One region of the Brenneria uluponensis genome, then DNA from elsewhere that is predicted to be linked to it. Evidence: predicted binding sites of a transcription regulator. Region 1 holds the regulator's gene; each other region holds the start of a gene.

What was found. The regulator CRP, encoded in region 1, controls carbon source genes, mostly activating them, when cyclic AMP is high. The targets are predictions, from matches to a motif close to ATGTGANNNNNNTCACAT.
Region 2: cytR (DNA-binding transcriptional regulator CytR) is a predicted target of CRP. The motif match lies at 1,630-1,647, and genes of this name have one in related genera.
Region 3: idnD (L-idonate 5-dehydrogenase) is a predicted target of CRP. The motif match lies at 1,930-1,947, and genes of this name have one in related genera.
Region 4: rhaB (rhamnulokinase) is a predicted target of CRP. The motif match lies at 1,638-1,655, and genes of this name have one in related genera.

The regions. Positions count from the first base shown of each region.
Region 1 covers NZ_CP135917.1:361,267-365,428, forward strand. Annotated here, with positions in the region: gene argD (bifunctional acetylornithine/succinyldiaminopimelate transaminase) at 32-1,255, shown strand; gene crp (cAMP-activated global transcriptional regulator CRP) at 1,318-1,950, opposite strand; gene RS889_RS01720 (OsmC family protein) at 2,272-2,679, shown strand; gene RS889_RS01725 (LysR family transcriptional regulator) at 2,827-3,786, opposite strand; gene argH (argininosuccinate lyase) at 3,980-4,162, shown strand, end outside.
Region 2 covers NZ_CP135917.1:165,745-169,906, reverse strand. Annotated here, with positions in the region: gene priA (primosomal protein N') at 1-1,559, shown strand, start outside; gene cytR (DNA-binding transcriptional regulator CytR) at 1,832-2,875, shown strand; gene ftsN (cell division protein FtsN) at 2,956-3,774, shown strand; gene hslV (ATP-dependent protease subunit HslV) at 3,863-4,162, shown strand, end outside.
Region 3 covers NZ_CP135917.1:259,557-263,718, reverse strand. Annotated here, with positions in the region: gene idnO (gluconate 5-dehydrogenase) at 57-821, opposite strand; gene idnD (L-idonate 5-dehydrogenase) at 839-1,870, opposite strand; gene RS889_RS23715 (DegT/DnrJ/EryC1/StrS family aminotransferase) at 2,234-2,383, shown strand; gene RS889_RS01260 (type 1 glutamine amidotransferase domain-containing protein) at 2,564-3,241, shown strand; gene RS889_RS01255 (zinc-binding dehydrogenase) at 3,304-4,162, shown strand, end outside.
Region 4 covers NZ_CP135917.1:4,458,190-4,462,351, forward strand. Annotated here, with positions in the region: gene RS889_RS20785 (helix-turn-helix domain-containing protein) at 1-558, opposite strand, end outside; gene rhaS (HTH-type transcriptional activator RhaS) at 604-1,440, opposite strand; gene rhaB (rhamnulokinase) at 1,765-3,237, shown strand; gene RS889_RS20800 (L-rhamnose isomerase) at 3,234-4,162, shown strand, end outside.

The DNA.
Region 1 (4,162 bases):
AAGGTAGTGAGATATTGAGGCGGGGAAGCAGATGGCAACAGATAAAATGGCGGTAACAAGAGACACTCACAATAAAGTAATACTTCCGGTTTATGCACCAGCGCAGTTTGTGCCGGTTAAAGGCAAGGGAAGCCGGGTTTGGGACCAGCAAGGTAAGGAATATATCGATTTTTCCGGCGGGATTGCAGTGACAGCGTTAGGGCATTGCCATCCGGCGTTGGTTGAAGCACTCAAACAGCAGGGGGAAACCCTGTGGCATACCAGCAATGTTTTTACCAATGAACCGGCTTTGCGGTTGGCAAGCAAGCTTATCAATGCGACGTTCGCGGATCGGGTCTTTTTCGTTAATTCCGGTGCGGAAGCTAATGAAGCGGCTTTCAAGCTGGCTCGTCACTATGCCATCAAGCGTTACAGTCCGTACAAAACCAAAATCATCGCGTTCTATCATGCATTCCATGGCCGAACACTATTTACTGTGTCGGTGGGGGGGCAGGCGAAATATGCGGATGGTTTCGGCCCTAAGCCGGCAGATATTATCCATGTACCGTTTAATGATCTGGCCGCTGTCAAAGCCGTTATGGATGACCACACCTGCGCGGTGGTGTTAGAGCCGGTGCAGGGCGAGGGTGGTGTTATTCCTGCAACGCCGGAATTTATAAACGGTGTGCGGGCGTTGTGCGATCAATATCAGGCGCTGATGGTGTTTGATGAAGTTCAGTGTGGGATGGGACGCACCGGTAAACTGTTCTCTTATATGCATTACGATGTTCAGCCGGATATTTTGACTACGGCCAAAGCGTTGGGCGGTGGTTTTCCCATTAGTGCAATGCTGACCACCGAGGAAATTGCTTCGGTGATGACGGTGGGGGTTCACGGTACGACGTATGGCGGTAATCCGTTGGCCTGCGCGGTGGCGGAAGCGGCGTTGGATACGATTAATACGCCGGAGGTGCTGTCAGGTGTGGCCGAGCGTCACGATCGTTTTGTGGCGGCGTTGAATACTATTAATGCGGAGTTCGGCATTTTCGACGAAATTCGTGGTCAAGGACTGTTGCTGGGCGTGGCGCTAAAACCTGAATGGCAGGGTCGGGCACGGGATTTCCTGACTGCTTCTGCTGAGCATGGCCTGATGATTTTGGTGGCAGGGCCGGATGTGATCCGTTTTGTACCTTCATTAGTCATTGAACTGGCCGATATCGATCAAGGCATGGCGCTTTTCGCCAAAGCGGTGGCACAGGTCGTCAACGGTCAGTAAGCCGTCTTTAGACAAAACGAAAAGAGCGTGCTGTGGCACGCTCTTTTGTTATCTGATATGGGTTAGCGGGTGCCATAAACCACGATGGTTTTCCCATGGGCAGATATAAGATTTTGATCTTCCAACATTTTCAGTATACGGCCTACTGTTTCGCGGGAGCACCCCACGATTTGGCCGATTTCCTGGCGGGTGATCTTAATCTGCATGCCATCTGGGTGGGTCATGGCATCAGGTTGTTTGGCCAGATTAAGCAACGTCTGAGCAATACGACCTGTTACGTCCAGGAAGGCAAGATTGCCCACTTTCTCTGACGTTACCTGTAGACGGTTCGCCATCTGAGCAGATAATCGCATCAGAATGTCAGGGTTAACCTGAATCAGTTGACGGAATTTTTTATATGAAATTTCAGCAACTTCGCAGGCAGTTTTGGCTCTCACCCAGGCACTTCGCTCCTGGCCTTCTTCAAACAATCCGAGTTCACCAATAAAATCCCCCTGATTGAGATAGGAGAGAATCATTTCTTTGCCTTCTTCATCTTTGATCAGCACTGCGACAGCACCTTTCACGATGTAGTAAAGCGTTTCTGCTTTTTCACCTTGGTGAATAAGCGTGCTCTTTGATGGATACTTGTGAATATGGCAATGAGAAAGGAACCATTCAAGAGTCGGGTCTGTTTGCGGTTTGCCGAGAACCATTCGCTGTCATCCTCTGTTGTAATTCACTGCGCAAATCACAGGGTTCAGAGTTCCCTGTACGGCGTGATAACATAGTTATAATTCAAATTCCGTGTAGGCGGAATGACGTCAGGGAATATATTAGGTCTCTATCGAGTGACGTCATGATCTGCTTGTTTTTTTGCTTTGGCTCGAAATAAGCAGATTCAGGATTCGTTTGTAACACAGGTTGCACGTAGTGTCTTGTGTTGTCTCGCTTCAGCATGACTAAGCTCTGATTATCAGGCTTTTTTGTACATAAGCGATGTAATATTTCAAAAATAGTTGATTGAGGGTGAATTTATGCAGGCGCGAGTGAAGTGGGTTGAAGGCTTAACGTTTATCGGTGAATCTGCCTCCGGACATCAGGTATTAATGGATGGCAATGCCGGTGATAAAGCGCCAAGCCCGATGGAAATGGTGCTGATGTCTGTCGGTGGGTGTAGTGCTATTGATGTGGTTTCCATTCTGCAAAAAGGCCGTAATGATGTGGTGGACTGTGAAGTCCGGCTGACTTCGGATCGTAAAACCGATGCCCCTCGTTTGTTCACTGCCATCAATCTGCATTTTATCGTTACTGGTAAGGGACTGGCCGATAAGGTCGTGGAGCGAGCGGTTTCCCTTTCAGCTGAAAAATATTGCTCTGTCGCGTTGATGCTGGGTCAGGCGGTGGATATTACCCACAGTCATGAAGTGCGTGACGTGGCGTAGAGCTTTAATGACCGTGAGGTGGGTATATCTCACGGTTGTCAGTGGCACGCGCTGCTGTTCGAGGTGGCGCCGTAGTAAGTGCTGATGCTGATGTAGTGAACACGTAGTATCGAAAATGAGTGGTAGGCACCAAAATAGTGCATGTGATTATGATTCACTCTGGATGCCCAACGCGTCCATAAATAATTTTATGATCGTATTTATTCTTTTCCCTTTTTTGATAATAAAACAGAATCGGGTGAAAATGGTTAATGATTCTGAAGTAATAGGCCGTAGTAAATTTTGTTCAACATATCTTTCTGCATAATGGCAAGGGAGATAGCCAATAAAATGCCCAGTCAGAATGAGCATGGCGACAGATTCAATTTGCACCGCCTGAATATTGCTATTCTTGAAATTAAATACCTTATTTTTATGATGCATGCTGGCGTAACTATGATTAATGACTTTAGCATTTTTCAACATATCAATAGTGATATCCGAGTCATTTAAATGGAAGAATTCATGCTCGTTACTACAATATATTTGTGACTCTTCCTGATAGAGAAAATAATATTCAAACTCGCTTTTTTCTTCATAAACCGGAGCAATAGCGCAGGTTAATCGGCCTTCGTTTAATCCTCTCTCAAGATTGTCGAGCTGTTCCGTTTGAAGCCTGATGTTCAGTTTTGGTGCGACGTAAGCGAGTTGACGCACCGCTTTGGTGATGGGCGACTGACGGTCGGTGATGGTGTTATCAATCACACTGATATTGATTTCACCGAGGATTTCATTACGGCTACTTTGCAGACGATCGCGAAATTGATTGATGGAAGAAAATAGCTCCAACGTGGCCTGATAGACGATGCTGCCATATTCGGTAAGAAAGAAACCATCACGGCCACGGCTGCATAGTGTCATCCCAAGGCGAATTTCCAGATCAGAAACCTGTTTGCTTATTGCTGCCAATCCAATGTTTAATTCATGGCTTGCAGAAGTAAAACCTCCGGCTTCAACAACGCTTTTGAATACGCGTAATAGTTTTAAGTCCACATTATTGATGCTTATCTGTGAGCTTTCATTTTTTTCTGTCAGTAGGTTTCTGAAATCGGAAAGTTTACTTTCCATAATTGGTATTTACCTCCCGATGTTTTTTCAACAAATATGATGTTCGACGGATTTAATATTATTTGTTGAGATTCATCACTATCGGGCAATAAGCTTTTATTATTATAGAGCGATTCCCCAAATATAAAATTTCTTTCTTCATTTCATTCTCAGAAAAGAATAACGCATTCAATATGCCAGCATGAGGGTTGTTATGTCCAACAGTTCTGAGCTTCTTTGGGGAGCCCGTTTTAAAAGTGCGCCTGCGGCAGCACTGACCGCGTTATCCCGTTGTCCCGATAACTATTTTTCACTCACGCCTTACGATATTGCCGGGTGTCGTGCCCATGCTCATGAGTTGCAGCGTGCCGGATTACTTACGGATGATGAAACGATC
Region 2 (4,162 bases), 200 kb from region 1:
ACAACCATTTTTCCGCCTGGTTACTGGCGGGGATTACAGGATCCGGCAAAACCGAAGTGTATCTCAGCGTGCTGGAAAATATACTGGCGCAAGGCAAACAAGCTCTGATACTGGTGCCGGAAATCGGCCTGACGCCACAAACCATCGCCCGCTTTAAAGACCGTTTTACTGCACCGGTAGAAGCTCTGCATTCCGGGCTGAATGACAGTGAACGCCTTGCTGTCTGGTTGCGGGCCAAAAACGGCGAAGCGGCTATTGTCATCGGTACTCGCTCCGCGCTGTTCACGCCATTTGCCCGACTGGGGCTGATTGTGATCGATGAAGAACACGATGGCTCTTATAAACAGCAGGAGGGGTGGCGCTATCATGCTCGCGATCTGGCGGTATTTCGTGCCCGGGAAGAAGACATTCCTATTGTCATGGGTTCCGCCACTCCGGCGCTGGAAACCTTATATAACGTACAGATTGGCAAATATCGTCAGCTCCGACTCAGTAAACGCGCAGGTAATGCACGACTGGCGCAACAGCATATACTCGATCTGAAAGGGTTGCCGTTGACTACCGGCTTGTCCCAACCATTGATCAACCGCATCCATCATCACTTGAATAATGATAATCAGGTGATTCTGTTTTTGAACCGACGCGGTTTTGCCCCAGTGGTGATGTGTCATGAATGTGGTTGGATTGCCGAGTGTCAACGCTGCGATCACTACTATACATTGCACCAACATCAGCAAATATTGCGTTGCCATCACTGTGACAGCCAACGTCCGGTGCCACCACAGTGTCCTCACTGCGGCTCTACACATCTGGTTCCTGTAGGGCTAGGCACCGAGCAGTTGGAGCAGGCACTACCTGCCTTGTTTCCCCAGACCCCCATTACCCGCATTGATCGGGACACCACCAGCCGCAAAGGTTCGCTGGAACAACAACTGGCACAGGTAAGGCAAGGCGGGGCACGGATACTCATCGGGACACAGATGCTGGCCAAGGGCCACCATTTCCCGGATGTCACACTGGTCGTGCTACTGGATGTAGACAGTTCACTGTTTTCCGCTGATTTTCGAGCCGCAGAACGCTTCGCCCAGCTTTATACGCAGGTATCCGGTCGCGCTGGTCGCGCTGGCAAAGCAGGGGAAGTGATTCTTCAGACTCATCATCCAGAACACCCGCTATTGCAGACGTTGCTGCAACAAGGGTATGACGACTTTGCTAACCAGACGCTGAAAGAACGTCAGAGCGTTTTCCTACCGCCGTTTACCAGCCATGTCCTGTTCCGGGCAGAGGATCATGATAATCAACAGGCCACGCTGTTCCTGCAACAACTACGCAATCTGCTGGAAGCCAGCCCACTACGGGATGATGCCCTCTGGCTGATGGGACCCGTTCCCGCACTGCAACCCAAACGAGCGGGTCGCTTTCGCTGGCAACTACTGCTTCAGCATCCATCCCGCGCTCGTCTACAGCAATTGCTCCGAAATTCACTGGCCTTGATCGACACACTTCCACAGACGCGAAAGGTGAAATGGATACTGGATGTTGACCCAACAGACAGCTAACAGGATGCGGTTAAAGAACATTGAGATCTCACACCGTTTGACTGGGATTTATTGCGAACTGCCTCCAAAAAACTGACATTCATCACATCTTGCCAGCAAATTAAGCCACAAATGTTGCTCCCAATCTGTTAAGAGTGTTGGTGATGGCAGTATGCTGAACAGCACAGTGACAGAAATATCCTGTTTTTAAGCGGCTCCCGACGCCTCTCTATCAAAAGCGAACGGTAGCCAAAGCTACGGCGCCAGTTGACGCTGATGCAAGGAGAAAAGCGTTGGAGCAAAAGAGAGAAAACACCACAGCGACCATGAAGGACGTTGCGGATATGGCAGGGGTTTCTACAGCCACTGTATCTCGGGCGTTGATGAGCCCGGAAAAAGTATCTGCCCCAACCCGGCAAAAAGTGGAACAGGCCGTACTGTCGGTGGGCTATTCTCCTCATTCGATTACCCGCAATCTCAAGCGTAATGAATCCAGAACCCTTCTGGCGATTGTGCCCGACATATGTGACCCTTTCTTCTCGGAAATATTGAGAGGCATCGAAGAAACTGCGACTGAACGTGGTTACCTGGTACTGATTGGTGACTGCGCCCATCAGCGTCAAAACGATAAAACTTTTTTCGACCTGATTATCACCAAACAGATTGACGGTATGTTACTACTGGGCTCTGACCTGCCGTTTGATGTCAGTAAAGCTGAACAACGCAATCTTCCACCAATGGTAATGGCCAACGAATTTGCTCCCGAGCTGGAATTACCGACAGTGCATATTGATAATCTGACAGCGGCGTTCGATGCGGTGCATTATCTCCATCAGTTGGGACATCAACGAATCGCATGTATTGCCGGACCAGAACATCTGCCACAGAGCCAGTACCGTTTACAAGGCTATATCCAGGCATTGCGTCGCTGTGGGTTAACCATCGATAACCAGTACATAGTGCGAGGCGACTTCACTTATGAAACCGGTATGAAGGGATTGACCACGCTAATGTCGCATCCAGCGCCTCCCAGTGCTATTTTTTGCCATAGCGACATCATGGCGTTGGGAGTATTGTCCCAGGCCAGAAGAGTGGGGTTGGATATTCCCCGAGATCTCTCATTGGTGGGGTTTGATGATATTACTCAGGCCAGTTACTGCTTTCCGCCACTCACCACTGTAGCTCAACCACGCTATGACATCGGGCGTGAAGCTACGCTATTGTTGCTGGAGCAGTTATATGGTCATTCTGTCCAGAGTGGATCACGTCTGCTGGCTAGTGAGTTGGTCATTCGGGAAAGTACCTCCCCGCCTAATTCCACACATAACCGGCTTTAAGACTTCATGTGCTGGTCAAACATTTGAGGGTTCAGTAACATGGCGGCCTGTTACTTTTTTTATTGCACAGCGAAACGATAGTGGCACAAAGAGACTATGTCAGCCGTGGGCGCTCGGTAACGCGTCGGAAAAAGACATCCAACCGGAGAAAAGGTAGTAGTTCCGGTACCTCCAAGGTTATGATCGCGCTGGCCGCAGCAGTGCTTGTCACCTTTGCGGGAGGGTTATATTTCATCGTCCATAATAAACCGGGTGAGTCTCCGGTGTTACCGCATCAGACAGGCAAAGGTAACGGACTACCACCAAAACCGGAAGAACGCTGGCGTTATATCAAAGAGCTGGAAAATCGTCGTATCGGTGTAACAACACCAACGGAACCTTCAGCAGGTGGGAATGTCGAGACAACAGGTGAGCTGACGCAAGAACAGCGCCAATTACTGGAGCAGATACAGTCGGATATGCGCAACCAACCGACGCCACTGTCGGAAGTACCGTATAACGAAACGCAAGTCCCCCGCTCACAGGTTTTCATCAAGCCACAAGCGGTTGTACCACCGACCGTAGTACCCCGAGTATCAACAGTGGCGCCCTCACCGACGAAGCCAGAAATTGCCAAGCCGAAAATAGCGAAAAATGAACCAGAAAAGGTCGATGGCAGTAAGCAGAAAAAAGCACAACTCTGGATTGTACAGTGTGGTTCATTCAAAACCACGGAGCCTGCTGAATCTGTGCGGGCTGAACTGGCATTTTCCGGAATAGAAAGCCACATCACCAGCAGCGGAGGCTGGAACCGGATTATTTTGGGGCCTTATAATAACCGCACCAACGCCAATAAAATGGCGCTTCGGCTTAAAGGTATGGGCCACACCAACTGCATCCTGTTAGCTAACGGGGGTTGAAAACCCTCCCCCTTCCCCCCATCTTTATCAGCAATATGCCCCGCGGCACGCGGGGGTCTTTTTATCAGTAAGTAACGGGGATTTACGCGTGACAACAATCGTAAGCGTACGCCGCAATGGGCAGGTCGTCATTGGCGGAGATGGCCAGGCCACATTAGGCAACACGGTCATGAAGGGGAATGTGCGCAAAGTACGCCGTTTGTATAATGACCGGGTTATTGCTGGATTTGCCGGTGGTACCGCTGATGCTTTCACTCTGTTCGAGTTATTTGAACGGAAGCTGGAACTGCATCAGGGACATTTGGTAAAAGCGGCAGTGGAATTAGCCAAAGACTGGCGTACTGATCGCATGCTACGCCGTCTGGAAGCATTGCTGGCTGTAGCGGAC
Region 3 (4,162 bases), 100 kb from region 1:
GGCAGCGATAATCCGCCGCCAATGGAAACAATATATATTTAGTCTCAATATCAGATTTATACGGCGACCAACATTCCACCATCAACGAATAATAAGTGTCCATTAACAAAATCTGATGCTTGTGATGATAAAAAGACAGCAGAACCAATAAGCTCTTTCGGATCACCCCAACGCGCGGCAGGAGTACGCTTCGTCAACCATGAAGTAAACTCTTCGTTTTCAACCAGCGCTTTCGTCATTTCAGTTTTAAAATACCCAGGGGCAATACCATTTATCTGAATATTATAACGAGCGAGCTCTACACACATGCCACGTGTTAACATTTTCACAGCGCCTTTTGATGCGGCATACGGTGTAATCGTATCTCTACCCAGTTCACTTTGCATTGAACAGATATTAATAATCTTCCCGCTCCTGCGAACCATCATTTTACGGGCCACGGCTTGAGAAACAAAAAATACGGCTGTCTGATTAACAGCAATAACATCGTTCCACTCATTCTCAGGGAATTCAGTAAAAGGGTGACGCCGTTGAATACCAGCATTATTGATCAAAACATCAATTTCACCGATATTGTCTTCTATGTAATCAACGGACTCATTCACACTATGATGATTTGTCACATCAAATGGCATCGAATAAGCCGTATAACCCATTTTTTTTAATTCCGAGACAGCATTCTCTGAACGCTCGGCGGTCACATCGTTTACAATAATTTCCGCGCCATACTCAGCCAACCCTTTGGCGAGTAAAAAACCGATGCCCTGTGCCGCGCCAGTAATAAGTATTTTTTTATTCTCTAATGAAAACAGATTTTTCATAACAACCTCAATTAAAATTAAAACGTTAACTGTACTTTTGCTGCTTTTGTTTTATCTGATGCGAATAAAAGCGCCTTTTCCAATTCGTCGTAACAAAACTCAGCGCTTAACAATGGCAATGGATTAATAGTATTATTATTTAACCACTCCACTGATGTATTAAATTCCTCTTTAAACCTGAATGTTCCGGTCAACGTTATTTCTTTGGCAATAAGCATCATGATCGGGAAATCGGGCACCGCGCCACCCATACCCACCTGAACCATCGTTCCTTTCGCCCGGGTGACCGCTAAACAACGCGAGATCGATTGCGGATGACCAGACACCTCGAACGAAACATCAAAGTAACCCTTGTCTTTCAGATAGGAAGAGAAATCAGCCGATACGGCATTAAGTACGGTTGTCGCCCCCATGGCACTCGCCATAGTTAGTGACTGCTCACTTACATCGGTGCAAACAATCTCTTTTGCCCCCATCGCTTTTGCTGCGGCAACCACCAGACAGCCGATAGGGCCGACACCTGATATGAAAACTTTCTTCCCTTTAATATCACCAGACTGATTAACAGCGTGAATTGCGACAGCCAATGGCTCGGCAAATGCCATAACCTGTTCACTGGCTTGATCATCAAAAGGAATACACTGACTTGTATCTACTATTTTATATTGCGTAAACCCACCATCTACATGGGGGAAATACATAGCACTGCCAAAAAATCGCATATTGACACATTGATTTTCTTCATGCGACTTACAATATTCACAGTGACCACAAGGCTTACTTGGATTAATAGCGACTTTCTGGTTTTTAATAATCTTATCGCTATCACTCTCAACGACAACCCCGATAACTTCATGACCCAGTATCATCGGTTGTTTAACCTGATAGGTCCCGACCTTACCCTCATGATAATAATGCAGATCAGAACCACAGATCCCACCACGAGTAATTCTTACCAATGTCCCTATTCCCTGATAATTGACTTCCTGCTGAATAACACTGACTTTATTTTTTCCTGACACAACGCAGGATTTTGTTTCATCGATCATTCTACACCTCGTTACTCATTAAGAGATGTCGCTATAAAACAGGAACATTCCCCTTAAAAATTTGAAGTGCGTCACTATAATTCATGTTACGTAACGTATGTTACGCATAACGTGAAGTCATCACCCTGTTGTTACAAAATCCATGTTACAAATAACGTGACTGAGAAAACATAAACGCTCTTATGGCGTAAATAAAAGACACGACAGGTTAATCAGTATTGAGGAAAACCCATATATTTTTGAAATACCGATAATTTCTTAAGCACCTGATACCAGGAAAGTATTAATATTAAAGTTTAATGAAATTAAATTTATAAGAAATAAGGAGATGAAAAAAATATTCGATCAATAATTACAGCAGGTATGCTCATCAAAGGCCGTATTAAGCGCGCTTATGAAAAAGCAGTGAGAAACGCTATCGGAGTTGATCACATCACTGCCGCGCCCTCAGCAACGATCAGTTTAATGCTGGCCCTGATGGTCAGGAATATAACAGGAGTACATCAATCCTGACACTTACCGATTCCGCTTCGACCCTTTTATCTCTCCGCATCTGCTATCCTTCTCTGCATATCGAACGCTATTACGCCAAGCTCATTAGTCAGGGTGACAAACGGAAATACACGCTATGTTTTGATAACCCGACCCATGGACTTATGCACTTAACGTTTTTACACCATAGGACTGATAATCATGAAGATTTTGATGATACTGACATCACACGATCAGTTGGGTAACACTGGGAAAAAAACCGGGTTCTGGCTGGAGGAATTCGCCGCCCCCTATTATGTTTTCAAAGATGCCGGAGCTTCACTGACACTAGCTTCACCAAAAGGGGGGCACCCACCGCTTGATCCGAAAAGTGATGCGCTCGATGCACAAACCGAATATACGGAACGTTTCAGACAAGACCCGGAAGCCCAACAGATGCTGGCCTCGACACAACGCTTGTCGGACGTACATGAAGCCGATTTCGACGCGGTATTTTATCCCGGTGGCCACGGTCCGCTATGGGATCTGGCACAAGATCCGCATTCCATCGCCTTAATTGAAGCATTTGCCAGTGCTGGAAAACCGGTTGGCGCGGTTTGTCATGCCCCTGGCGTATTACGCCATGTGAAAAACAGTGATGGCGCACCACTGGTTAAAGGCCGCAAAGTCACGGGTTTCACCAATAGTGAAGAAGAAGCCGTACAACTCACCAATGTCGTACCTTTTCTGGTAGAAGATGAACTGAAACGGCAAGGTGGTATTTACGAAAAAACCGCCGACTGGCATCCACATGTAGTCACTGATGGACTGCTGGTCACCGGGCAAAATCCGGCCAGCTCTGCGCCAGTTGCCTCTGAAATGCTGAAACTGATGGCTTAACCTTGTGCACGCTGACAAAGGCAGCACGGTTTTTCCGGCGAAAATACTATAAGGAAACCAGAATGCGCAGTGTCACCCACGCTTCATTTGGCAATCCGGCCGAAGTCCTTACTCTGACCGAAGTACCTCAACCCCAACCAGGTCCTGAACAAATCCTTGTTCGCATGACCTATTCTCCCATTCATAACCACGATCTTTGGACAATCAGGGGAATGTACGGCCATAAACCGGTGTTACCCGGAATCGGTGGTAGTGAAGCCGCCGGCGTAATCGATGCTCTCGGTAGTAACGTGCAGCACCTGAAAATCGGTCAGCGCGTGGTAACCGCTGGCATACATGGCACCTGGGCGGAATATTTTCTGGCAACGGCTACAGCGGCGGTACCATTACCGGATGAGATTAATGACAAGGTTGGTTGCCAACTGATTGCTATGCCGGTAAGCGCATTGATGCTGCTGGAATACCTTGATATCAAACCCGGACAATGGATGATTCAGAACGCCGCCAACGGTACAGTTGGGAAAACCGTAGCCATGCTGGCAAAATCACGGGGAATTCATGTCATTAATCTGGTTCGTCGCCATGGGACCATCAAAGAGATGGCCGCACTAGGATTGAGAAATACGATTTCGACCGACCATCCCGACTGGCAAGAACAGATTGCTGCCCTGTTGGACGGAAAACCACTGGTACGTGCAGTTGACTCTGTAGGCGGTAAAAGCAGTGGCGATTTGTTACATCTGCTGAGTGAAGGAGGAGTGCTGGTTTCGTTTGGTGCCATGAGCGGTCAACCTATGCAAATCAGTTCCGGTGACATGATTTTCAAACAGGTGACCATTAAGGGATTTTGGGCCAGTAAAGTAGCCAGCACGGTGCCAGCCCAAGATAAGCAGCGGATGATCGGCGAATTGATACATCTGG
Region 4 (4,162 bases), 990 kb from region 1:
AGGCAGCGCGATACTGGCACGCAGTGCGTTCATCAGTAAATCCAACTGATGGGCATCCGCCAATTGTGGGCTATCCGGATCATGACGATAACGCAGCGCCAACAGGGCTATCTGCAATAACAGCGCTTCGCTGAGTTGGAGTGACAGCGCATCTGATTTCATACATTCCTGCGCTAATATATCCACATTGCCCCGTATGATATCCATGCTTTGCAATCCAAGGCGCCAGTAGCGCTGATGTTGTGGGATATCGACGCCCGGAAGCAGGTTTTGCCAGTCGGCGAGCAGCGTCAGACGGTCGCGGATATACAGGATATTGTCCAGCTCCAGCTCGTGGACAGACTCGTAACTGTGGCGATCACTGGACGTCACGTAGAACAAATCGCCACAAGTAATGCGATACGGTACATCATTCCAGATATGCAATCCGTTACCACGCCAGACGATCACCAACTCTTCAAAATCATGATGATGCATCGGAAACGCCGGTTGTGGACTACGTTCCGCTACCATGATCCGCATTTTATCGGTTAGAAAATAATCTTTCGTATGTAACATTAAGTCGCGTGAATTCACCTGACTCACCTATCGCCTGTAACTGAATCAATCCTCATTAAGCGCCTGATGGCGCAGCGATTTAGGTGCCAGAGAAAACGCTTTGCGAAACTGTGTCGAGAAATGGTTACTGTCGCCGAACCCGCAAGCGTGAGCGATGGTCGTGATAGAGTCATCGCTTTGCTGCAAACGACGACGGGCCTCCAGCAATCGCAACCGGTTCAGATAACGTTGCGGCGTCATACCAGTATGCTGCTTTAGCTGCCTATGCAGCGTGCGCAACGACAGAGAAAACCGATCAGCCAACACATCCCAGTTCACGTCTTCACTGAAATTGTTCTGCAACCATCCCAGCAACGCCTGAACGCCTTGTTGCTGGCTGCCATCACCCTGCATCTGAAAACATTTCTGCTTCAGCAGTACCAGGGTCTGCAAGAACAGGCTTTCACTGGCCGCGATATCCTCGGGCTGGGCGCTGTCGGCCAGAGTGGCCAGCCGGGAAATCAACTGTTTGAGCTGTTGCATCACCGGCGTATTCACCTGCCACTGTCCCAGCCATTCCCCATTGGCACCATAGGGCAGAAACGGTGCAATATCAGAAAGGAAACGAAAACCACGCGGGGAACGATACAGCACATTGGTCAGATGTAGCTCCTCCACCTGTTCAAACAGGTGGCGATCGTTGTCTCGCACAAAAAACACCGCACCACTGCACAACGCGTAAGGTTGGTCATTAAACACGTGCACACCAACCCCCTGGTCTACCAGCACAATCTCCCAGAAATCATGATGATGTTCAGGGAAAGCGCACTGCGGCATCCTGGGTTCAACAGCGACGGTCGCTGCCTGTGAAGCAAAAAATTCATCGCCACAAAGTAATGTCATTTCCAGCCTCCTTCTTTTTACTGCGTGACACTGATAGTAGTCAGAAGCTGGGCACCTACGCCTTAAAATAGCGCCACACAGAAGCTATCTTGATGTCATTTTTTCAAGATCTGGCGTTTAAATCGCTGAAGTGTGGTTAGGATCACAGGCTATGGGCCGCCACAACCATTCAAACGTCATCGCCGGAATAATCAGTAATGTGAGCCGGTTCACAGTCAACTTTGCCATTTTGCCAATCTCTCTCATTCTGATGGCACTCACCGGAAGGTTGTTTCCCCTGCATATACCTACACTGCCGACATAAGTTCAGAAAGGGGAATGGCAATGGCGGTGAAAAATATTGTGGCGATCGATCTCGGCGCCTCCAGTGGACGAGTGATGCTGGCCGTATTACAAACGACCACCCGACATCTGACACTCAAAGAAATCCACCGTTTCACCAATCAACTGGTTTATCAGAACGGCCATCATGCGTGGGATCTGGATGCGCTGGAACGCCATATCCTCATGGGTCTGAATCAGGTGGACATGATGGGGATTCGTCCCGACAGCATTGGTATCGACACCTGGGGCGTGGACTACGTCCTGCTGGATAAAAACGGTAACCGGGTGGGACAATCCTACTCCTATCGTGATCACCGTACCGACGGCATCATGGCACAGGTAACCACCGCACTCGGACAGCAACATATTTACCAGCGCACCGGTATTCAGTTCCTGCCGTTCAATACGCTTTATCAACTCAAGGCACTGCGTGAACAAAACGCCAGTGACTGTGAACGCGTAGAACATCTGTTGATGATGCCGGACTACTTTCACTACCGGCTGACGGGCAAAATCAATTGCGAATATACCGATGCCAGCACCACCCAATTGCTGAACCTTAACAATGGCGACTGGGATAAAGGGTTGCTGGACTATCTGGGTATTCCGGCGCGCTGGCTAAGCCAGCCGGTACAACCGGGACACCGCATCGGCTACTGGACGGCACCCAGCGGTCGGCAAATCCCGGTGGTAGCCGTCGCCACACATGATACCGCCAGCGCCGTGGTCGCCACCCCGCTTGAGAGCGAAGACAGCGCCTATCTGAGTTCCGGTACCTGGTCGCTGATCGGTATTGAAAGCCCGGTTCCCTATAACCATGCTGCCGCGCTGTCTGCCAATATCACCAATGAAGGGGGTATCAACGGGACATTCCGCGTGTTGAAAAACATCATGGGACTTTGGTTATTACAACGCGTCTGTCAGGAGCAGAACATCAACGATCTGCCCGCGTTAATCCGCCAGGCTGCGGCACTACCGGCCTTTATCAGCTTGATTAACCCGAATGATGATCGCTTCATTAATCCATCTTCGATGAGTGAGGAAATCCGCGCCTTCTGCCGTGAACATCAGCAACCAGAACCGCAGAGTCACGCCGAACTGGCACGCTGTATTTTCGACAGCCTGGCGATGTCTTACCGTCAGAGTCTGCTGATGCTGGGTAAACTGCGTCAGACGCCGATCAGTCGCCTACATGTGGTAGGTGGTGGTAGCCAGAATGAATTTCTCAATCAGCTTTGTGCCGATGTCTGCCAGCTACCGGTACTGTCCGGGCCGGTGGAAGCCTCCACTCTTGGCAATATTGGCTGTCAGCTCATAGCGCTGGAGGCCGTAGCCGATCTTGCCGAATTTCGTTGCCTGTTAACCCACAACTTTCCCCTGCACCGCTACAACCCTGGTCAGACTATTGATTTTGCTGGTCACTGGCGCCGTTTTCAGGCGTTGTGCCACTCCAAAGAGGAACTCACCGTATGAACACTGCTATTGAAACCGCCTGGCATCTGGCGAAAGAACGCTACGCCAAACTGGATGTGGATGTGGATGCCGCGCTACAACAATTGGATCTGATACCGATCTCCATGCATTGCTGGCAAGGCGATGATGTCACTGGCTTTGAAAACACTGGCGGTACGCTGACCGGCGGGATTCAAGCCACCGGTAACTACCCGGGAAAAGCCCGCACTGCCGATGAACTGCGGGCCGATCTGGAACGGGCGTTTACCCTGATTCCCGGCCCCAAACGACTCAACTTGCACGCCATCTATCTCGAGTCTGACACACCGGTGGCGCGCAATGACATCGAGCCCAAACATTTCAGCAACTGGGTGGCGTGGGCCAAACAACACCAGTTGGGACTGGATTTCAACCCGACCTGCTTCTCTCATCCGCTCAGCAGTGACGGCTTTACGCTGTCTCACCCGGATGAAAAAGTACGCCGTTTCTGGATCGAGCACTGTCAGGCCAGTCGCCGTATTTCAGCCTATTTCGGTCGCGAACTGGGTACCCCCTCAGTCATGAATATCTGGGTGCCGGATGGTATGAAGGATCTGACGATTGACCGTCTGGCATTTCGTCAGCGCTTGATGAACGCGCTAGATGACGTGATCGCCGAACCGCTGGACGCCGCACATCATATCGATGCCGTCGAAAGCAAATTGTTCGGACTGGGTGCCGAAAGTTTCACCGTCGGTTCCAATGAATTCTACCTGGGTTACGCCAGCAGCCGCGGCACCGCGTTGTGCCTGGACGCCGGTCACTTCCACCCGACGGAAGTCATATCCGACAAAATCTCCAGCGCCATACTGTATGTCCCGCGATTGTTGCTACATGTCAGTCGCCCGGTGCGTTGGGACAGCGACCATGTCGTGCTGCTGGATGACGAAACCCAGGCTATCGCCCA